Regions from separate parts of the Exiguobacterium abrahamii genome, predicted to be linked through region 1. Evidence: a T-box and tRNA genes for the amino acid it is inferred to sense, from the RefSeq annotation. Region 1 holds a T-box; the other holds one or more tRNA genes.
What was found. A T-box is a leader RNA that pairs with one kind of tRNA and senses whether it is charged. The one in region 1 lies ahead of ileS (isoleucine--tRNA ligase), so its partner is inferred to be a tRNA-Ile.
Positions count from the first base shown of each region.

Region 2: it encodes a tRNA-Ile, which carries the amino acid that the T-box ahead of ileS (isoleucine--tRNA ligase) is inferred to sense. The anticodon was not compared.

Region 1 is NZ_JADOYC010000001.1:1,533,726-1,543,943, reverse strand. It holds gene solA (N-methyl-L-tryptophan oxidase) at 1-503, opposite strand, end outside; gene ITJ88_RS08030 (methyl-accepting chemotaxis protein) at 574-2,271, opposite strand; gene ITJ88_RS08025 (DUF2188 domain-containing protein) at 2,730-2,954, shown strand; gene ITJ88_RS08020 (helix-turn-helix transcriptional regulator) at 3,091-3,300, shown strand; gene ITJ88_RS08015 (hypothetical protein) at 3,293-3,676, shown strand; gene ITJ88_RS08010 (GNAT family N-acetyltransferase) at 3,746-4,294, opposite strand; T-box leader at 4,379-4,624, shown strand; gene ileS (isoleucine--tRNA ligase) at 4,681-7,761, shown strand; gene ITJ88_RS08000 (SMI1/KNR4 family protein) at 7,772-8,257, shown strand; gene ITJ88_RS07995 (GNAT family N-acetyltransferase) at 8,274-8,750, shown strand; gene ITJ88_RS07990 (carbon-nitrogen hydrolase family protein) at 9,036-9,692, opposite strand; gene ITJ88_RS07985 (VOC family protein) at 9,825-10,218, shown strand, end outside.
Region 2 is NZ_JADOYC010000002.1:201,570-211,787, forward strand. It holds gene ITJ88_RS10700 (hypothetical protein) at 1-484, opposite strand, end outside; gene ITJ88_RS10705 (Na/Pi cotransporter family protein) at 692-2,335, shown strand; tRNA gene ITJ88_RS10710 (tRNA-Met) at 2,464-2,537, shown strand; tRNA gene ITJ88_RS10715 (tRNA-Ile) at 2,549-2,622, shown strand; gene ITJ88_RS10720 (alpha-amylase) at 2,739-4,199, shown strand; gene ITJ88_RS10725 (superoxide dismutase) at 4,293-4,901, shown strand; gene ITJ88_RS10730 (peptidoglycan D,D-transpeptidase FtsI family protein) at 5,037-7,109, shown strand; gene ITJ88_RS10735 (PstS family phosphate ABC transporter substrate-binding protein) at 7,336-8,280, shown strand; gene pstC (phosphate ABC transporter permease subunit PstC) at 8,371-9,312, shown strand; gene pstA (phosphate ABC transporter permease PstA) at 9,314-10,218, shown strand, end outside.

The DNA.
Region 1 (10,218 bases):
GTCCGGATGTCGACACCGTTCGCGACAGCAAGATCGCGGTATGCTTCAATACAATCCTCGCACTTCAACACACCGGACGTCGGTTCAAAACAACCGATATACTCGTCGGGCATCGTTAAACCGGACCAGCGGGTTCTGATTTCGTCAGCTGTCAGGACCTCAAGCGGTAAATCATACTGCGCTGCACTCCTGATGATCGTCTGCATCGAACGGGACGAGCGGTGACCAGCGTTTAAGACTCCGGTGTTCAGAAACAGACTCCGACCGCTGATCTGTTCCAACTCGTACCATAAGCGTTGCGCGGCTAAGGCGAGCGGCACATAAGCTTCACCTTCCCCGTAGGCATGGCGAATGATTCGGGTCTCGCCGTGGTGGCTCGCTTGATCATGCGGTGGATTGTGAGCGTCTAATAGTAAGATGTTTTGATCGGTTCGTGAGAGATAGTAGCCGGCTGCCATCCCCATGGATCCGGCACCGACGATGATGACATCATAATGGGCCATCTGGTTCGACTCCTTCATATGTAAGTTCACACCAGTATAGAGTGAGAACCAGAAAAGAACAAATGAAAGATTAAATCTCGAAGCGACGGGCTTCCTGTTCTAAATGTTCTGTTCGTGCGTTTAAATCACCGACGAGCGTATGCAGCGTCGTGATCGTCGCGATCATTTGTTCAGACGCAGCGGCAACTTCCTCGTTACTCGCCGTATGTTCTTCCGCGACAGCGGCAATTTCCGTCAAGGCATTGCGAATGAATCGTTCTGCCTGCAAGACGTCTTCCATCTGTTGCGTCATCTGCTGTGTTGCTGATGAGACATGCGTGACTTGATCCGTCAACCGTTCGAACGTCGTATCCGTATCGAGGACGATCTGTTCACCGGCTGCTGTTGCTTCGACCGTCGTCTTGAAACTATGTTGCATCTGCTGCGCACTGGCTTCGATCGACGTGACAATCGTTGCGATTTCGCTGACACTGCTAGCGACATGGCTAGAAAGATTCTTGACCTCAGTCGCAACGACAGCGAATCCTTTTCCTTGTTCACCAGCCCGTGCCGCTTCGATTGCGGCATTCAGGGCGAGTAGATTCGTTTGCTCAGAAATACCGCGGATGATGCCGACGAGCGTTTGGATATCTGATGATTGCTGTTTCAGTAGATCAATCTGTTCAGCAGATTGCGTGACGTGCTGATGAATGTGACGCATCTGTTCGACGGAAGCGGACATTTGCTCCCGTCCGACTCGTGTCAGTGTTGCCATCTGCTCCGTTGTTCCTTGAATTTCGACACCAGACTGATTCGTCGTCTCGATCAATGTTGCGAACCGATTCATCTCATCATTCAATGAGAGCGTGACTTGGGTCTGACTTTCCGTCCCAGTCGCGATTTCCGACATCGTATGAGCGATTTGTTCGGAACCGTCGAGTACTTCCGACGTACTTTGGTCAATTGATTGACTCGTCGTTGAGACGAGAGTAGCCGTCTGTTTGATGTCGACAATCATCGTCCGCAGCATCTCGTTCATATCACGAATCGAGATCGCAAGCGCATAGATTTCGTCTTTCGAAGCAATCGTCAAATCGGTCAACGTTTGTTTTGCCTGATCCAGTCGTCCGTCGGCAATCAAGGCAGCGACTTTCTGTAACGTCTCGAGCGGACGTAACTTTCGACCGAGTACGATGTAAAGCAAGATAAGGGTTATCGTCAACAGTAGGAGCATCAACCCGATGAAAATCGGAGCGTTTTGTTGCAATAGATCGGTCGTCAGGGCATCGACTTCCTTCGCCGCGATGTCGGTTCCAAGGATACCGATGATTTTCCCGGTCGAATCCTTCAGCGGAACGTAGACACTGATGTACTGGCCGTAAATTGGATCGTCAATCACGTCGGTCGTATGTGTTTTGCCCTTTAGGACGTCCTGCATATCGGCAACAGTTGCGCCACTTGCCGGGGCATTGATTTTTGCAGCCTTATCTTTTGGTAAACCATCGATTAATAATCGAACCTTATTTTGGTCGATCCGTGCTGTGTATGTATATAAGAGTCCATTTTGCTTACGTAACGTATCGAGTTCTGTTCGTAACGTTTCGTATTGTTCGGACGCGACAGGCGATTGTAGAAATTCGCTGTAAGCTGCCGTATCGAACGTTTTACTGATGCGCAGTGCGTCCTTTTCAGCGGTCGCTTTCAATGTTGAGACTGCCGTTTGTTTCGTATTGAAGTATAAAGCTAGACTACTAAAAACAAAAAAGGCAATCAAAATCAAACTAATCATTACTAAAAGGCGCGTTCGGATGGAATGGTTCTTGGTTGTGTTCTTCACGTTCAACTAGTCCTCTCAACTCATATTTTCTATCTGTAATTCATTTATCGGTCGGTAAAATACATATTAAACAGGACCTTTTGACGATATTTTATGAAGCTGCCCGCAGAAAGATTGATTTTCTTAAAAAAGGATTTATCAAGAATGATTCAGGGCACATAATAGTTAGAAAAAAATATAAGTTGAGGGAAGAGGGATTGGGATGGAAAGTGAAGTCGACCATCGAATCAAGGCAAGACATGTATATGAGAATGAATTACGAAGACACGCGGTCAGCACGAAAAAAGCAACCTTCCGATTGATGACATGTCTACGTTGCCAATCGAAGATACTGTTGAAACAGGGACATCAAGATAGTCATCAATGTGACGTGAACGTATCTAGCTGACACGTATGAGAGGAGGAGTTGGATGAAACGAGAGCAACATGTCACGCCACATCCTAAAGGTGGCTATCAAGTGAAAGCTGCTGGTGCGACTCGAGCAACCAAACGATTTGCTACACAGAAAGAAGCGATCGCTGAAGGGCGTCGCATTGCGAAAAAACAGAAGACAGAACTCGTGATTCATAACAAAGAAGGGCAGATTCGCGAAAAAGATTCTTACGGACATGATCCATTTCCACCACGAGGTTGAGCTATCATATACGACACGTTCTGATCATCAGAACGTGTTTTTTAATGATCCTCATGTCAAATGGTTTTGACATGAGGATGGAAGTTCATTACAGTAAAGATGTAAAAAGAATTTGACACGTCGTGGAGGAATGAACATGAGAAACCACATCAAAGAGCGACGTCTAGAGGCAAAATTATCGCAACAAGAACTGGCTGACCGTTGTCAGGTCAGTCGGCAGACGATCAATGCGATTGAAAACAACAAGTATGATCCGACTTTACAATTAGCGTTTCATATCGCCAAAGTCTTGCAGACACAAGTCGATCATCTGTTCATTTCAGAACAGGAGGAATGGGATGTCTAAGAAAAAAACGGGTTTATTTTTAGTAACGCTCGTGATAGTGGCGAGTCTTACCATCATTAGTATGATCATCGAAAACAACGTAACGTTCTTCTCCATCGTTCAATTGGCGATTTTGTTGATCATGTTCTTCTCGTATTTTACGTGGGCACGATCAGGAGAAGACGAGCGTCCTGTGCCAGAAGATGAACTCGGCAAAAAGATTACGACGGAAAGCGGTCTCGTTAGCTACAAAATTCTGATTGTCCTGATCTTTGGATTCATCTGTCTCGATTACTTTTTACATGGATCAACGAATCTGTTATTGATCGTCTTGTTCGCGATCGGACTGACACTGTTGCCGATCATAGAATTTTTAAAAGCAAGATCTTATCGATAAAACGGTATAAAAGTCGTTTAGACGGATTTACCCATCTAAACGACTTTTGATATTTCACAGATTATCTTTTTAAGACGACCAATCACTCCGCAAAATCGAGTACATATACAAATCATCGAACTGACTACGCGAGTTTTCATATTGACGAAGCAACCCTTCACGCTGAAAACCAAGCCGTTCGAGCAATCGTTGCGAAGCGGTGTTTGCTGGTAAGACAAGTGCTTCGATACGATTTAAAGAGAGCTCCTCAAACCCATATGCGATGACCGCAAGCGCGGCTTCTTTCGCGATGCCCTGTCCCTGATGAGCTGGACTCAACTCAAACCCGAGTTCTGCCCGCTGATGGCGTGCCGACTGATTCAAGAATCCGCAACTGCCGATGATGACATCGTCTTCCTGTAACGTGATCCCGAACCGGATGCCCGTGCCTTCGCGACGAATCGAGGCGTACCAGTCAATCTCTTCAAGCGCGTCTGCTTCTGATTGGAACGGAGCGAGTCCCATCTGTTTGACGACGTGTTCGTCTGATAAATAAGCGAGGACACTCGTAGCATCTTCGGGTAACACTTCGCGTAAGACAAGGCGGTTCGTTTTAAGCGTTGGGAAAGTATGTAACATTCAAAAAACTCCTTTGCAAGAAAATGTAAAAAGTTGTTGTGCAGTGTTTAAGGCATATGGTAAGATTCTCCACAACAAGAGCATATCATTTCGTTGACGAGAAAGAGTAATGATTGTCCCTCTGCCTTACAGAAAACCGGGATTGCTGAGAACCGGGAGCCAGATCAATCATGAAGATCCTCTCTGAGAAGTCACGCTGAACCATTCAGTAAGCGTGACCGGGTGTCCACCGTTACATGGAATGCGCATGATAGTGTGCAACTAAGTGCTGTCGAGAATAAGTATTCTCGACGGAATATGGGTGGTATCGCGGTGAAGTCCGTCCCTGTCAAAGGGGGCGGACTTTTTTGTATTCCCTTAGTTACCGACAAAGGAGCGAACAAGAGATGACATCACTAAACCAAGCAGAAACCGTACAACAACGCGAAGCGCGTGTCCGAAACAGGTGGAAACAAGACCAAGTCTTCGCACGATCGATTGAGCAACGCACGGAAGCGGAATTCGTATTCTACGAAGGACCGCCGACCGCGAACGGCTTACCCCACGTCGGTCATGCACTTGGACGAACCGTCAAGGATACCGTCGCCCGCTATAAGACGATGCAAGGATTCCGGGTCGAACGAAAAGCCGGCTGGGATACACATGGACTACCGGTCGAACTCGGGGTCGAGAAACAACTCGGCATCTCCGGCAAACAAGCGATCGAAGACTATGGTGTCGAAGCATTCATCGCACGCTGTAAGGAAAGCGTCTTCTCTTATGAAACACAGTGGCGTGCCTTCACGGAAAAACTCGGCTACTGGGTCGACATGGATGATCCTTACGTGACGATGGATGACGAGTATATCGAGAGCGTCTGGCATATCCTTGGGACGATCCATGACAAAGGCTGGTTGACGAAAGGACATCGTGTATCACCGTATTGTCCGAGCTGTCAGACGTCACTCAGTTCCCATGAAGTCGCGCAAGGCTATCAGGACGTGACGGACTTATCGGCGACGGTCAAACTCCCGATCGTCGGCATGGAACAGACATTTCTACTAGCGTGGACGACGACACCGTGGACGTTACCGGCAAACGTCGCGGTGGCGGTTCATCCGGAATTGACGTATGTCACGGTAGCGTTCGAAGGAGAGCGATTCATTGTCGCTAAAGCGTTAGTCGCTGAACTGTTCTCAGAATCCGTCGAGGTCGTATCCGAACAGCTCGGTGCGGAACTCGTCGGTTTGCGTTATGAACCACCGTTTGATTTCGTGACGCCAGAGAATGGTCATACGGTCGTCGGGGCGTCCTTCGTCCAAGCAACGAGCGGAACCGGACTTGTCCATCTTGCTCCAGCATACGGGGAAGAAGATTACCGGGTCGTCCGGGAAAACGGTCTGTCGTTCGTTAACGTCGTCGATGCTGCTGGGTGTTACACGGATGCCGTTCCACCACTCGTTGGTCGATTCGTCAAGGAGTCAGACGTCGCGATCATCCAGCTGCTCGCTGAACGGGGACGCTTGTTTGCGAAAAAACGCTATACGCACAGCTATCCGCATTGTTGGCGATGTGACTCACCACTGCTCTATTACGCACAAGACAACTGGTTCATCGAGACGACGGCCGTCAAGGAACAACTCCTTGCGAACAATGCTTCTGTGACGTGGTACCCCGATCACGTCAAGGAAGGGCGGTTCGGAAAGTTCCTCGAGCAACTCGTCGACTGGAACATCAGTCGTAATCGCTACTGGGGTACACCACTGAACGTCTGGGAGTGTGAAGCGTGTGACACGACGTTCGTTCCAAAAAACAAGGCTGACTTGTTGCACCGGACGACATCGACGGAATCCGTCGAGTTGCATAAACCATACGTCGATGCGTTATCGGTCTCGTGTCCGACGTGTCAGGGAGTGATGCACCGGACACCAGAAGTCATCGATGTCTGGTTTGATAGCGGAGCGATGCCGTTCGCGCAACAGCATTATCCGTCACGGACGCAGACGCTTAACCGCTATCCAGCCGATGTCGTCATCGAAGGCATCGATCAGACGCGGGGCTGGTTCTACAGCTTGCAAGCGATCTCGACACTCTTTACGGGACAGCCTGCCTATAAGCGCGTCCTCGCACTCGGGCACGTCCTCGATGAGAACGGGCAGAAAATGTCGAAGAGTCGTGGAAATGCCCTCGACCCGGTGGCGTTAATCGAAGCATATGGTGCTGATAGCCTACGCTGGGCGCTACTCGTCGACAGCAGTCCGTGGAGTGCGAAACGGTTTGCTGCGCGGATCGTCCAAGAAGCAAAATCAAAACTAGTCGATACACTGGATCATGCCGTCCAGTTCTATCTGACGTATGCCAAGCTGGACGGATTTGATGGCTCTCGTCCGCAAAAACGGACGCGTCTTGACGAATGGTTGCTCTCGCGTGTCCATCAGACGACGCAAGACGTGACGAATGCGATGGACGATTATCAATTGACTCAAGCAGCGCGGAGTCTTGCGCAACTCGTCGATGAGATCAGTAACTGGTACATCCGCCGTTCGCGGGAACGTTTCTGGCAAGCTGACTGGTCGCAAGAGAAACAAGCCGCGTACATGACGCTCCACTTCGCACTTTCGACGACGGCACGACTACTCGCACCGTTCACCCCATACCTTGCTGATGATGTCTATCAGCGATTAACAGGAATGAGCGTACATGTAGCGGATTATCCGGTTGCCGATCAATCGATGCTCCGACCTGATCTGGAATACGAAATGGCACAGGTTGTCTCTGTCGTCGAGTTAGGACGACAAGTACGTAATACGCATGCCTTAAAAGTCAAACAACCGCTTGCTAGCTTAGGCGTCCAATCGAGTGAAACCTTTTCGTGGTCGGACTATACGGCAATCATCCAAGAGGAACTGAATGTAAAAGACGTCCAAATCGTCCCGACGACGCAAGCAACGACACGGTTCCGTCTGAAACTGAACTTCCGCGCAGCCGGAGCGAAATTCGCACAGCAAGCGAACGCGATCCACCAATGGCTACAACAATTGTCTGCACAGGAGACTTCCGACTTGCTCGAGACCGGAAGATTGATCTACCGGACCACATCAGGCGATGAAGTCGAGGTGCGTCAAGCGGACGTCATCGTCGAACCAATCGTCCAGACGGGCTTTGCTGCTGCGACGAGTGGTGGACTCACCGTGACGCTCGATACGCGGATCACGGAAGCACTGGAGCAGGAACGTTGGATGCGGGAGCTCGTCCGCTATATCCAGTCGGAACGAAAGGCACAAGCGTTATCGCGGGACGCCCGAATCGATCTCGTCTTATCGGTCGATGCGACGTTCCAACCGATCGTCGAGACGTTTGAGCCTTTGTTATTCAAACACCTTGCCTTATCCTCCGTGCGAACTGAACCGCTACAGAAAGCAGGGGATGTTCAGCTAGGCGGACACGATGTCGGTGTCTCGTTCACACCAACGAAAGAATATTGTTAAGGAGAAGAACATGATTGCATTAGAAGCATTAAAAGGTCGACTCGTCGACGGTTTGTTAGAGGTCCAAAAGGAAGAAGGGGAAGTAGCACGAGAACGTTTCATCTTTAACCGAGGAGCAACGGACGAACAGCTCGCGCTGTTACCTGACTGGACGGCAGACGACTATCAGGCGTTCTTGCGTCAACATAACGGGGCGAAGCTCTTTCAACACGAAACGTTATCCTACAACGATGGATTCGAACTCTTTTCGATCGAAGATTGCCTGACGTATAGCGAGATGTGGGAATGTCCCGAAAACTTCTTAGCGATCGGTGCAGGACCAGACGGGGAGTGGATCGTCTACGAGATGAATCGACCGGCAGGAAATCGGATTTGGAGTGGGGAATTTCTAAATTTCGAGGAATGGGAGGAAGACGCGATGCCGTTCGGTTTCGAGCGATGGCTCGACTACTTGATCGTCGCGCAAGGCACGCCATTTTGGGAATGGTTCCGTTAAGAGAGGAAGAGTATTATTGGACATTCAATTAAAGACAGCGTCTCTTGCAGACGCTGCAAAGCTTCATACGCTTCAAATCGAGGCGTTTTCAGAGACGCTCGAGCGGTATCAAGATTTTGCAACGAATCCGGCGAACGAATCGATCGATCGTGTCATTCACCGGATCACGCATCCGAGCAGTACGTTTCATCAAATCATCGTCGACGATGTTGTCGTTGGCGGGATTTGTGTCGTTGCGAAAGCACCGAGTCGCTACGCGATCAGTCCGATGTTCTTAGATCCAGCCCGTCAAGGTGAAGGAATCTCCCAACGCGCATTACAGCTCGTTGAAGCAGCGTATCCGGCTGCAACGACATGGGAACTGCGGACGATTCGCGAAGAGACACGTAACTGTTACTTCTATGAGAAGATGGGCTATCAATTGACGGGTGTCAGTCAACCGCTCAACGAACGGGCGACACTCGTTTCTTATCAAAAATCAGTTTCGGAATGAGCGGGTTTTGTCGGAAGGAAGAACCACCACAGATTCGTCAAAAAAGCGGCAAGAACGGCAAAGTTAAACAGATAAAGGCAAAAGAAGACGAACTCACCGATGTCCTCGAGGTTGGCTGACGGATTATCGACCAAGTACGATTCGTGACTAACGCCGAAGAGGAACAAAGGAAAGAAGACATAGAAGTATCGTTTCTAAAAGAATGACGCACGACCTGTTTGAGACATAAGAGCACCTCCTGAAGGAATGGCACGCTTCTTCTGACCGGAAGAAGCGTGTGTTCGTTTACGATAAAGAGGGTGTACCGACGACTTCGACGTGACGCGTGACCGTATCAAACAGACGTGTCCGCGTATCGTTATGAGACAACAGCAACGGCTTACCAGTCTCGTCAAAGATGTAGGCAATCGGAATCGAAAAACCACAGTTGCGGTACGAACCATCGGCATGACTCGTTCCGATCATGAGTGCTTGTTGCGCCTGACTGATGATACGCGCTTCACCGGACCACTCAACGTACTGTTCCTCGCTGAACATGCCGACGCCAATCGGGTTGAAGATGAGATCAAGTCCGGATTCCTCGCGTAGTCCGTCTTTTCCTAAAAAGATTTCGCGACAGAGGACGTATCCATAGCGGAACGACCCGTCGTTTGCTGTTGATGGTGTATAAAGCGGTCCAGCTTCTGGTGTTTTGGCGCGATCAAGCAGAATCGTCCCGGTCGCATCGATGATGACAGCGCGATCGAGATTCGCTTCATCTTTGTAACCAAGGACGATGGCTGTTTCGAACTGCTTGGCAAGATGTTGCACGCGTTCGAGTTCTGAGACCGTACAATAGCCTTCCGGGTAGACAATCAGGTCGACTTCAGGATAAGCGGCGATTTCACGTTCGAATTGCTCGAGCCCGGTCTCGCGTTTCGGTTGGGCGATTAATAATTTCATCAAAACATCCTCTCAGGTACAAATATATCTGAAAAATCAGACTTTCCATTCGTCATGATTTTACCATTAGTGGTAAAATAAAGCATATCGCTTTTTGATAAATTTTACTGCAAATGAAGGAAGGTCATCAGCTTGAACATTTCAAAAACCACTCTTGTGACACGCCATCTACAGGCAATGAAGGCTTTTTACATAAAACAGATCGGATTCCCGCTCGTCTCGGAAACGGACGACTCGTTTACGATGCAAATCGGTACCGATCAACTGACATATCGACAGACGGACGATGTTGATACGCAGTATCATATGGCGTTCAACATTCCGGAAAACGTCTTCCAACAAGGAAAAGCGTGGCTCGTAGAACGGACACCACTCTTGATCGAAGATGGACAGGACGAGATTTATTTTGACTTCACGGATTCACATTCCTGTTACTTTTATGACCCGGATGAGAACGTCTTGGAGCTGATTGCGCGGCATCAAATCAATCCATCTAAAGCGGAACTGACGTTTGATGTATCGGACA
Region 2 (10,218 bases), on a different contig from region 1:
ATTGAGGTTTACGTGAAGAACGCGGCTTCGAGGAACGGGCAATCCATAATGGTACTAATGTGTAGACGAAGTGTCCGATTACGAGTAGCCCGATTCCGAAGCGAGGATACTCAAGTTGGTATAGAAGCATACCGATTGGGAAAGACCAGAGATTTGTTGCGACCGTGTAAGGGAACGTTTGGCGATACGCCCACGGACGGGGAAGTAACAATCGGACAAACCCCTTCGTTAGATACGCCATAAACAATACGTAAAGTAATACAGCGATTGCGATAAAGATGAAATGAAGGATGAACCAGACGACGATCGGGATGTTTTTTTGTAAAAAGAAGGAATCAATAACCGTCGTCCAAAATGAAATCCAAGCTAATCCACAAAAATAAAGGGAAACATCTGCCAAACGAAGGCGCAAAAACGGACGATTTGGAATTAAGGAAGTTTGTAAGTAATTAATTAGTTGACGTAAAAATGACAAGTGAACCACTCTTTCCATTGTTTTATAACAGATTTTAATTGTTTAATTTTGATTGGTGATAAAGGGTTTTTGTGTTATGGTACAGATTAATAAAACCTTAACAAACGGATGTCTCAAAAACTATTTACAAGTTCAACAGACCTTTACATAATGGGGGAGTTGAGAAAATAAACTTTACAAACACATCAATCCACATGAAATAAAGGAGCTGGCAAGATGAACTATGATTTGCAGGAAATGATTTTCACCTTCATCGGTGGACTCGGAATTTTCCTATTCGGTATTAAGTATATGGGAGATGGGCTCCAAAAAACAGCCGGAGACCGACTACGTTATATCCTCGATAAATATACGACAAATCCACTACTAGGTATCCTAGCGGGTATCGTCGTAACCGTCCTGATTCAGTCTTCGTCAGGAACGACCGTCATCGTCGTCGGACTCGTTAGTGCGGGTCTGATGAATTTACGACAAGCGATCGGAGTCGTCATGGGGGCAAACATCGGAACAACGATTACCGCCTTCATCATTGGCTTTAACGTCAAGGAAGCTGCGCTTCCGGCAATTGCGCTCGGAGCCTTCTTGATTTTCTTCTTTAAAAAAGAACGGATTCAATACATCGGACAGATTTTCTTCGGATTCGGTGCATTGTTCTATGGTTTGACATTGATGGGCGACGGAATGGCTCCACTCGAGTCAAGCGTCTGGTTCCGTGAGTTGACGGTATCGATGTCGGATAACCCATTGCTTGGTGTATTCGTCGGAACGATCTTTACAGTGCTTGTCCAGTCGTCGTCTGCAACGATCGGTATTTTACAAGAGTTGTACTCAGGCGGCATGATTGATATCAAAGCAGCACTACCGGTCTTATTTGGTGATAACATCGGAACGACGATCACAGCAGTACTTGCAGCACTTGGTGCGTCGATTGCAGCTAAACGGACAGCAGCAGCACACGTCATTTTCAATATCATCGGAACAGTATTGTTCCTGATTGCATTACCAATTTTCTCAAGCTTCATTATGTGGATCACAGGAACGCTTGATTTAGGTCCGAAAATGCAAATTGCCTTTGCACACGGAACATTCAACGTCGTCAATACGTTGATTCAATGTTGGTTCATCGCACAAATCGCATGGCTTGTACAAAAAATCGTACCGGGTACGGATACGACGATTGATTCGAAACCGCGTCATCTCGATCAGAACATCTTGAACCAATCTTCGGCACTTGCATTGAATCATGCAAAACTCGAAGTATTGCGAATGGGAGAATTCTCGAAAGACGCACTTGCAAAAGCGCACCGTTACACGCAATCGCATGATAAGAAAGATGTTTCAGAATCAGAGCAGATTGAATATGCAATCAACCACTTGAACACAGAAGTCACGAATTACCTTGTCAAAGTAGCGGCACATGATTTATCAGAACGAGAATCAAATGATCATTCGTTATTGATGCATGCCGTCAATGATTTTGAACGAATCGGTGACCACGTCGAAAACATCGTTGAATTGGTCGATTTCCAAATCGTCAACCGAATTCAGTTCACATCAGCTGCGAAGCAAGAGCTTGATGACATGTACGCATTAACGCAAGAAATCGTCGATTGTGCTGTTCGCGCTGTCGAAGAGGATGATGTCACACGAGCTCGTAAGGTTCTGGAACTCGAAGGCAAACTCGATGCACTCGAACGTTCATTCCGGAAGCATCATGTCCTTCGTGTTAACGCTGGTGAATGTACGGGACAAGCAGGGATGATCTTCGTCGATCTCTTGTCGAACCTCGAACGAATTGGCGATCACGCTGTCAACATCACGGATCTCGTCCTTGAACAGCGGACGGCTTTAACGAACTAAGTGAAATACGATTTTCTTATAACAGCTGATTTCAAAAATATGAAATCAGCTGTTTATTTTTTTGAAATAGCATATTGACAAGTTTCGCCACATCTCGTAATCTAGTAAGAGTAAGAAACATACATCATGGCGGTGTAGCTCAGCTGGCTAGAGCGTACGGTTCATACCCGTGAGGTCGTGGGTTCGACTCCCTCCGCCGCTACTATTACTTAAGGACCCTTAGCTCAGCTGGTTAGAGCTGACGGCTCATAACCGTCCGGTCGCAGGTTCGAGCCCTGCAGGGTCCATTCAGTAGAACGCTTCTCGTTGAAAAACGGGAAGCGTTTATTTTTGTTCCCCCGGGGAATAGTAAAGATATTGTAATAATATTCATACTATAGTAACTAAGGGAGAGCGAAGAGAGATGGAACGTAACCATACGATGATGCAGTTTTTTGAGTGGCATGTAGAGAATGATGGGAAGCACTGGCAACGCTTGAAAGAGCGGGCGCCTGAATTACGTGCTGCCGGCATCACGTCCGTGTGGATTCCACCGGCGTCAAAAGGTCAATCAGATGAGGATACAGGATATGGCATCTATGACGTCTATGATTTAGGCGAATTTGATCAAAAAGGAACAGTCCGTACGAAATACGGTACGAAAGATGAACTCGTCGAAGCAATCCAGGTTGCTCGTGAGAACGATATCGCTGTTTACGCTGATGTCGTCATGAACCATAAAGCAGCAGCTGATGAACTTGAAACGATCAATGTCGTCGAAGTCCATCCGGAAGATCGTTCGAAAGAAATTTCAGAAGAGTTTGAAATCGAAGCCTGGACGAAGTTTACATTCCCAGGACGTAACGGAAAATATTCAGATTTTATCTGGACACATGAATTTTTCAATGGAACGGATTTTGATGCCCGTGAAGAAAAGACGGGTGTCTTTAAAATTTCCGGTAAAAATAAAGATTGGAATGATCAAGTCGATGATGAATTCGGCAACTATGACTATTTGATGTTCGCGAACATCGATTATAATCATCCGGAAGTCCGCGAAGAAATGATCCGCTGGGGACATTGGTTCCAAGAAACAATTGATTGCCAAGGTTTCCGACTCGACGCCATCAAACATATCAATTATGAATTCGTTCATGAATTCGCAAAATCGATGATTGAAAAAAGTGAAGGTGACTTCTATATGGTCGGCGAGTTCTGGAAATCAGATCTCGATGATTGTCGTCATTTCCTCGATAGCGTCGACTATACGATCGATTTGTTCGATGTTCCGCTTCATTATAAGTTCCATGAAGCTTCGAAGCAGGGACAGGACTTTGATATGACGACGTTGTTTGCAGATACCCTTGTCGAATCACACCCGACGAATGCCGTCACGTTCGTCGACAATCACGATTCCCAACCGGGAGAATCACTTGAGTCGTGGGTGGATGACTGGTTCAAACAACATGCTTACGCGGCGATTTTACTTCGTAAAGACGGTTACCCATGTGTCTTCTACGGTGACTATTATGGAGTGCAAGGACCACATCCGGTAGAAGGGAAAAAAGAAATGATCGATGCATTACTCTATGCACGTTATCACAAAGCATATGGTGAGCAAGAAGACTATCTCGATGATCCACATTGTGTCGGTTGGGTTCGTCGTGGAGTTGAGGAAATCGAGAACTCTGGCTGTGCGGTCTTATTGTCGAATGCCGATATGTGTGAAAAACGGATGTTCGTCGGTGAAGAACGTGCAGGTCAAGAATGGTTCGACTATACGAACCATCAAGATCACCCTGTCGTGATCGACGATGAAGGATTTGGTGTCTTCCCGGTTCCAGGTGGTGGTGTCTCAGTTTTTGCTCCACGAGAAGTCGAGTAAATCCGAGGGTCTTGACTTGCGTCAACACAGGTTCTTTTGCTAGTCTTAAAGGGTATTGAAGTTTTCGAAAATAGCACAAAGGGGGACATGAACATGTCAAAATTTGAATTACCAGAACTCGGCTACGCTTATGATGCGCTTGAGCCACATATCGATGCTCGTACGATGGAGATTCACCACACGAAACACCACAACACGTATGTCACGAACGTGAATGCGGCGCTTGAGGGTACAGAACATGAAGGAAAGTCACTTGAAGAACTTCTTCAAAACTTGGATGCTCTCCCAGCAAACATTCAAACTGCAGTCCGTAACAACGGTGGCGGTCACTGGAACCACTCATTCTTCTGGAAACTGTTGAAGAAGAACGACGGTGCTGCTCCAACAGGCGAACTCGCGACAGCAATCGACGAAGCATTCGGATCATTCGATGCATTCAAAGATGCATTCGCAAAAGCAGCAACAACTCGTTTTGGTTCAGGTTGGGCTTGGTTAATCGTTGACGGTGGAAAATTGGTGGTCGTTTCGACACCAAACCAAGATACACCAGTCATGGAAGGCAAAACACCAATCCTCGGTCTTGATGTTTGGGAACATGCATACTATCTCAACTATCAAAACCGTCGTCCTGATTACATCAATGCGTTCTTCAATGTCGTTGATTGGGATCACGTAGCGAAGCTTTACGCTGACGCGAAGTAATGTGAAAACGAGCGTATCGTTCAATTGTGAACGATACGCTTTTTTTAATGCGGAAAATGATGGGATAGGTTGTTATGGAAAGTTTCCTTCTATATAATGAAACAAGATGACTTTTGAACGATAGGGGAGTACGCCATGGCTAAACGAATCACCGTACGAGGAAGACGGCGTAATCATCTGCCGCTTCGTCTGAATTTAATGTTCTTCGTCGTTTTTTTATTGTTTGCGATTTTGATTTTCCGTTTAGGAGTCGTGCAAATCGTCAATGGTGAGAAAATTTCGCGGGAAGTTCAAAAAACAGAAATGATCGCATCAAAATATGAAGTGCCACGCGGAAAGATTTATGACCGGGATGGTCGTCTTTTGGTTGATACGATTTCTAAATACTCCATCGTCTACCGTCGAGCACAAACGACGAAAGTCGATGAACGCATTGAGATTGCACAGCGCCTTGCGGCAATCATTGATTTGCCTAAAAAAGATTGGAAAGTCACAGAACGTGATATTAAGGATTTCTGGATCGCGACGAACACGAAAGAGTCTGATCGTCGTTATCAAGAAGCCGTCAAACAGAAATATCCTTCAGCAGAAGCACAAAGTAAACTATCAATCGCAGAACAGGATCAAATCCGATTAGATGCGATTACGAAAGACGATATCGATTATGACGATCAAACGATGGAAGTCATTGCGATCAAACACAACATGGAAGTCGGATATGCGCTTGATCCACAACTTGTCAAACTCGGTGCTTCCGCAAAAGAGATGGCGATCATCGATGAAAATCTAGAAGATTTAAAAGGTGTATCGGTGGAACCGTTCTATGAGCGTTCTTATCCATATGAAGGAACACTTCGAAACATCTTCGGGAAGTATTCGAAGATTCCAGCAGAACAACAAGCGGAGTTCAAAGCAAAAGGTTACAGCTTGAATGACCGTGTCGGAACATCATTCCTTGAACAACAGTATGAGGATCTTCTGCGCGGGAAACCCGCGTACGATGTGTATGAGACGTTCAATGGAGAGCCGGTCGGTGATCCAAAACGCGAAGAAGGCGAGTCCGGTAAAGATCTCGTTCTGACCGTGGATGCGGAATACAACAAACAAGTCGACCAAATCATGCAACAAGCCATTAAAATGGGACGTGGCATGGGTAGTCGTTATCTAAAAGAAGGTTACGCCGTCGTCATGAACCCACAGACTGGTGAGATTCTTGCGATGTCTGGTCAAAAGCTGGATCCAGCAACCGGTAAGTTTTCGGATGTCGCAATCAATAACGTGTTGACGTCCCTTCAAATCGGTTCGACGATCAAAGGTGCAACGGTTGCGATGGGACTCGAGGAGGGCGTCATCCGTCAAAACGAAGTCATCAATGATGCGCCGATCACAATCGGGGGTACGAAAAAAGCATCGTACGTCAATATGGGAGCAATCACGGACTTGACGGCACTTGAGCGTTCATCAAACGTTTATATGTTCAACATTGCGATGCGGATGGCGAAGTACCCAAGTAACGGTATTGCCGGAGCGAGTGTAGATGGAGCAGCTGCCATCATGCAGAATTACTATAGCCAATTCGGTCTTGGGGTGACGACAGGTGTTGATTTGCCATACGAAGCAAAAGGTGTTCAAGGGACACCTGACCGTGTCACGCTACTCATGGACCGAGTCATCGGACAGTATGATGCCTTTACGCCGCTACAAGTCGCACAGTATATTTCAACACTTGCCAACGGTGGCTATCGTGTTCAGCCGCACTTCTTAAAAGAAGTTCTCGCGTCGAATTCGATTGAAAAAGGAACGAAACAAGTTGATTATAGCTTTAAGACGAATTACCTGAATCGGATTGAAGTCAGTCAAGATAACATTGATCATGTCCGAGAAGGATTGCATCGTGTCGTCAAGGGAGAACGTGGTACAGCAAAAATCATCGCACAAACCGGTATTGATGCAGCTGCGAAAACAGGTACAGCGCAGGTCAGTGTCTATGGTGATGATGGGATCGCCTTACGTGACGGAAGTGGTCAACCGGTTCGTTCATTGAACTCGAACCTTGTTGGCTGGGCGCCGTACGATAATCCAGAGATGGCATGGGCCGTGTTCCTTCCTTATATGGAACAAGAAACCGTCAACTCGAAAATCGGTCACGATCTTGTCAAAGCGTACTTTAATGTCAAAGATATCCCGTGGCAAACTAAGCCAAATTAACTAGATGAAAAACGAGAGTGAGCAATCACTCTCGTTTTTTTTGTTTGCATTGACCTTTTTTTCTAATGGATTTCGAATTGTAAACACTATAAAACACGCCTTTACAATTCTTTTACGTTGGATTCATTTCGTTTTAATAGTTCATCCGTAGTATAAGTCTTGTAAGGAAAACGGATAAAAAGTCGTAGCATCGTCAGCGACATACTTTCGAGGAGGAAAATTAATCATGTCTTGGATGAAAAAAACAGCACTCATCACAACGGTAGCATCAATCGCAGTAGTGGGGGCAGCATGTGGTAACGATAAAGGCGGTTCTGCTAGTTCATCTGATTTAAAAGGAAAAATCGCAATCGACGGTTCTTCTACTGTCTTCCCGATCATGGAAGCTGTCGGTGAAGAATATTCGATGGAACAACCTGACGTAGATGTCACAGTCGGTGTCTCTGGTACAGGTGGCGGATTCAAACGCTTCGTCGTTGGTGAAACAGATCTTTCAAACGCGTCGCGTGAAATTAAAGAAGAAGAAGCAGCTGAAGCGAAAAAGAACAACATTGAATTCACAAAAATGGCACTCGCATATGACGGTTTGACTGTCGCAGTCAGCAAAGAAAATACATGGGTAAAAGAACTCTCAATGGAGCAACTCGAGAAAATCTGGCTCGATCCGAACATCAAGACTTGGAAAGATGTCGATTCTTCTTATCCGGCTGAACCATTGAAATTCTTCAGCCCAGGTAAAGACTCAGGAACATTCGACTTCTTCTCTGAGGAAGTACTTGAGAAAAAAGATATGCGTAAAGATGTTCAATTATCAGAAGACGATAACGTTCTCGTCAAAGGTGTTGAAGGAACGAAAGGCGCAATCGGATACTTCGGATATGCGTACTACGCAGAGAACAAAGATAAGTTGAAGGAAGTACCACTGGCTGCGGAAGGAAAAGATGCAGTCGATCCAACACCAGAAACGATCAAAGATCTTTCTTATCCACTGTCACGTGAAATCTACACGTACATCAATAACAAATCAATGAAAGACAAAAAACAAGTCGCTGATTTCGTTCAGTTCACGAACGAAAACGCTGGTGATCTTGCTGAAGAAGTCGGATACATCAAAATGCCGCAAGATCGTTACGATGAAAACGCAAAAGCAATTGAAGACGCAATGAAATAAATCATCGAGTCATGAGGATGGCCCAACCGGGGAAGTCTGTACCGGTTGGGTCCCGTTCTCATGTCAAGAAGGAGTAGGGAGTGAAGAAGGATGAGTTCAACACAAAATAAATCGGTTCGCGAGCTGATTCAACAGAACCGACAGCAAAAATATAGTATGAAAAACGTCATGGAACGCGTCATGCCGATCGTTTTATTCCTTTGTGCGTTCGTCTCGGTCGTTACGACCATCGGCATCATTCTCACGTTAGTCATTGAAACAGAACACTTCTTCGAAGTCGTTCCGTTCAAGGAATTCTTCGGCAGTACGAGCTGGTATCCACTCAACTCACAACCAGAGTATGGAATTTGGCCGCTTGTCGTCGGGACGCTTGAGATTACCGTGATTGCGATGCTAGTTGCCGTGCCGATCGGTCTCACATCAGCGATTTATTTAAGTGAGTACGCGTCAGACCGCGCACGCCGTATCTTAAAACCAATTCTTGAAGTGTTAGCAGGTGTTCCAACAATCGTCTTCGGATTCTTCGCGTTGACGTTCGTCACACCAGTACTCGTAAAATTGATTCCAGGTATTCAAATTTACAATGCGCTCAGTCCGGGGATCGTCGTCGGGATCATGATCATTCCAATGATTGCTTCGATTTCTGAGGATGCGATGAGCTCCGTTCCGAAAAAAATTCGCGATGGTGCGCTTGCACTCGGTTCGACACGTCTTGAAGTTGCATTGAAAGTCGTTGTTCCAGCTGCCTTATCAGGGATCATTGCATCGATCGTACTCGGTATGTCACGGGCAATCGGTGAGACGATGATCGTAACGATCGCTGGTGGTTCGAATCCGACAGCTGCGATCGATCCACTCGAGCCAGTCCAAACGATGACAGCGTATATCGTTCAGGTCGCCTTAGGTGATGCTGGATTTGGAACTGTCGAATATTACAGTATCTATGCGGTTGGTACACTCTTGTTCGTCTTCACATTAGTGATGAACTTACTTGCGAACTGGATCACACGCCGCTTCAGAGAGGAGTACTAAGATGGCCTTACCAGAAAAGCAACCTGTCTCAAAGAAATTCATTGATCCGGTCGCGGTGAAGAAATCCATTAGCCAGCGACTCGTCGTCAACAACGTCACAAAAGTCATTTTCCTTGCTGGACTGTTCTTCGGTCTTGTCGTCTTAGGTATTCTCTTGTTCGGCGTCATCCGTGACGGTGCGTCATGGTTATCACTTGAGTTTCTACAAAATGCACCATCACGCCGTGCGGAACGTGCCGGGATTTATCCGGCGTTAATGGGCTCCATCTTCTTGATGCTCCTCATCATCCCGATGATTTTCATCATTGGTGTCGGGGCAGCGATTTATCTAGAAGAGTACGCGAAGAAGAGTCGGATGACTTCATTCATCGAAGTCAACATCTCAAACCTTGCAGGTGTACCATCGATCGTCTTCGGTTTACTTGGTTTGACGTTCTTCGTACGTAACATGGGCTTCGGTTCAACATTGATTGCAGGAGCATTGACACTCGCGTTGATGAGTCTTCCGGTCGTCATCGTCTCGTCCCAAGAGGCAATCCGTGCCGTTCCACAAGCGATGCGTCATGCATCACTTGCACTCGGTGCGTCAAAATGGCAAACGACGTTCAAAGTCGTTCTTCCGGCGTCACTTCCGGGTGTCATTACTGGGATCATCTTGGCCGTATCTCGAGCGATTGGCGAGACAGCACCACTCATCATGGTCGGAGCTGCGATTTTCATTGCTCGTGCGCCAGAAAGTATTTTCTCAGAATTCACAGCATTACCGATTCAAATCTACAACTGGACAAGTCGTCCACAAGCGGACTTCCAAGGACTTGCAGCGGCAGGTATCATCGTCTTAATGGTCATCCTCTTGACGATGAACTCACTTGCAATCTGGATTCGGAACCGATTCTCAAAACGCTA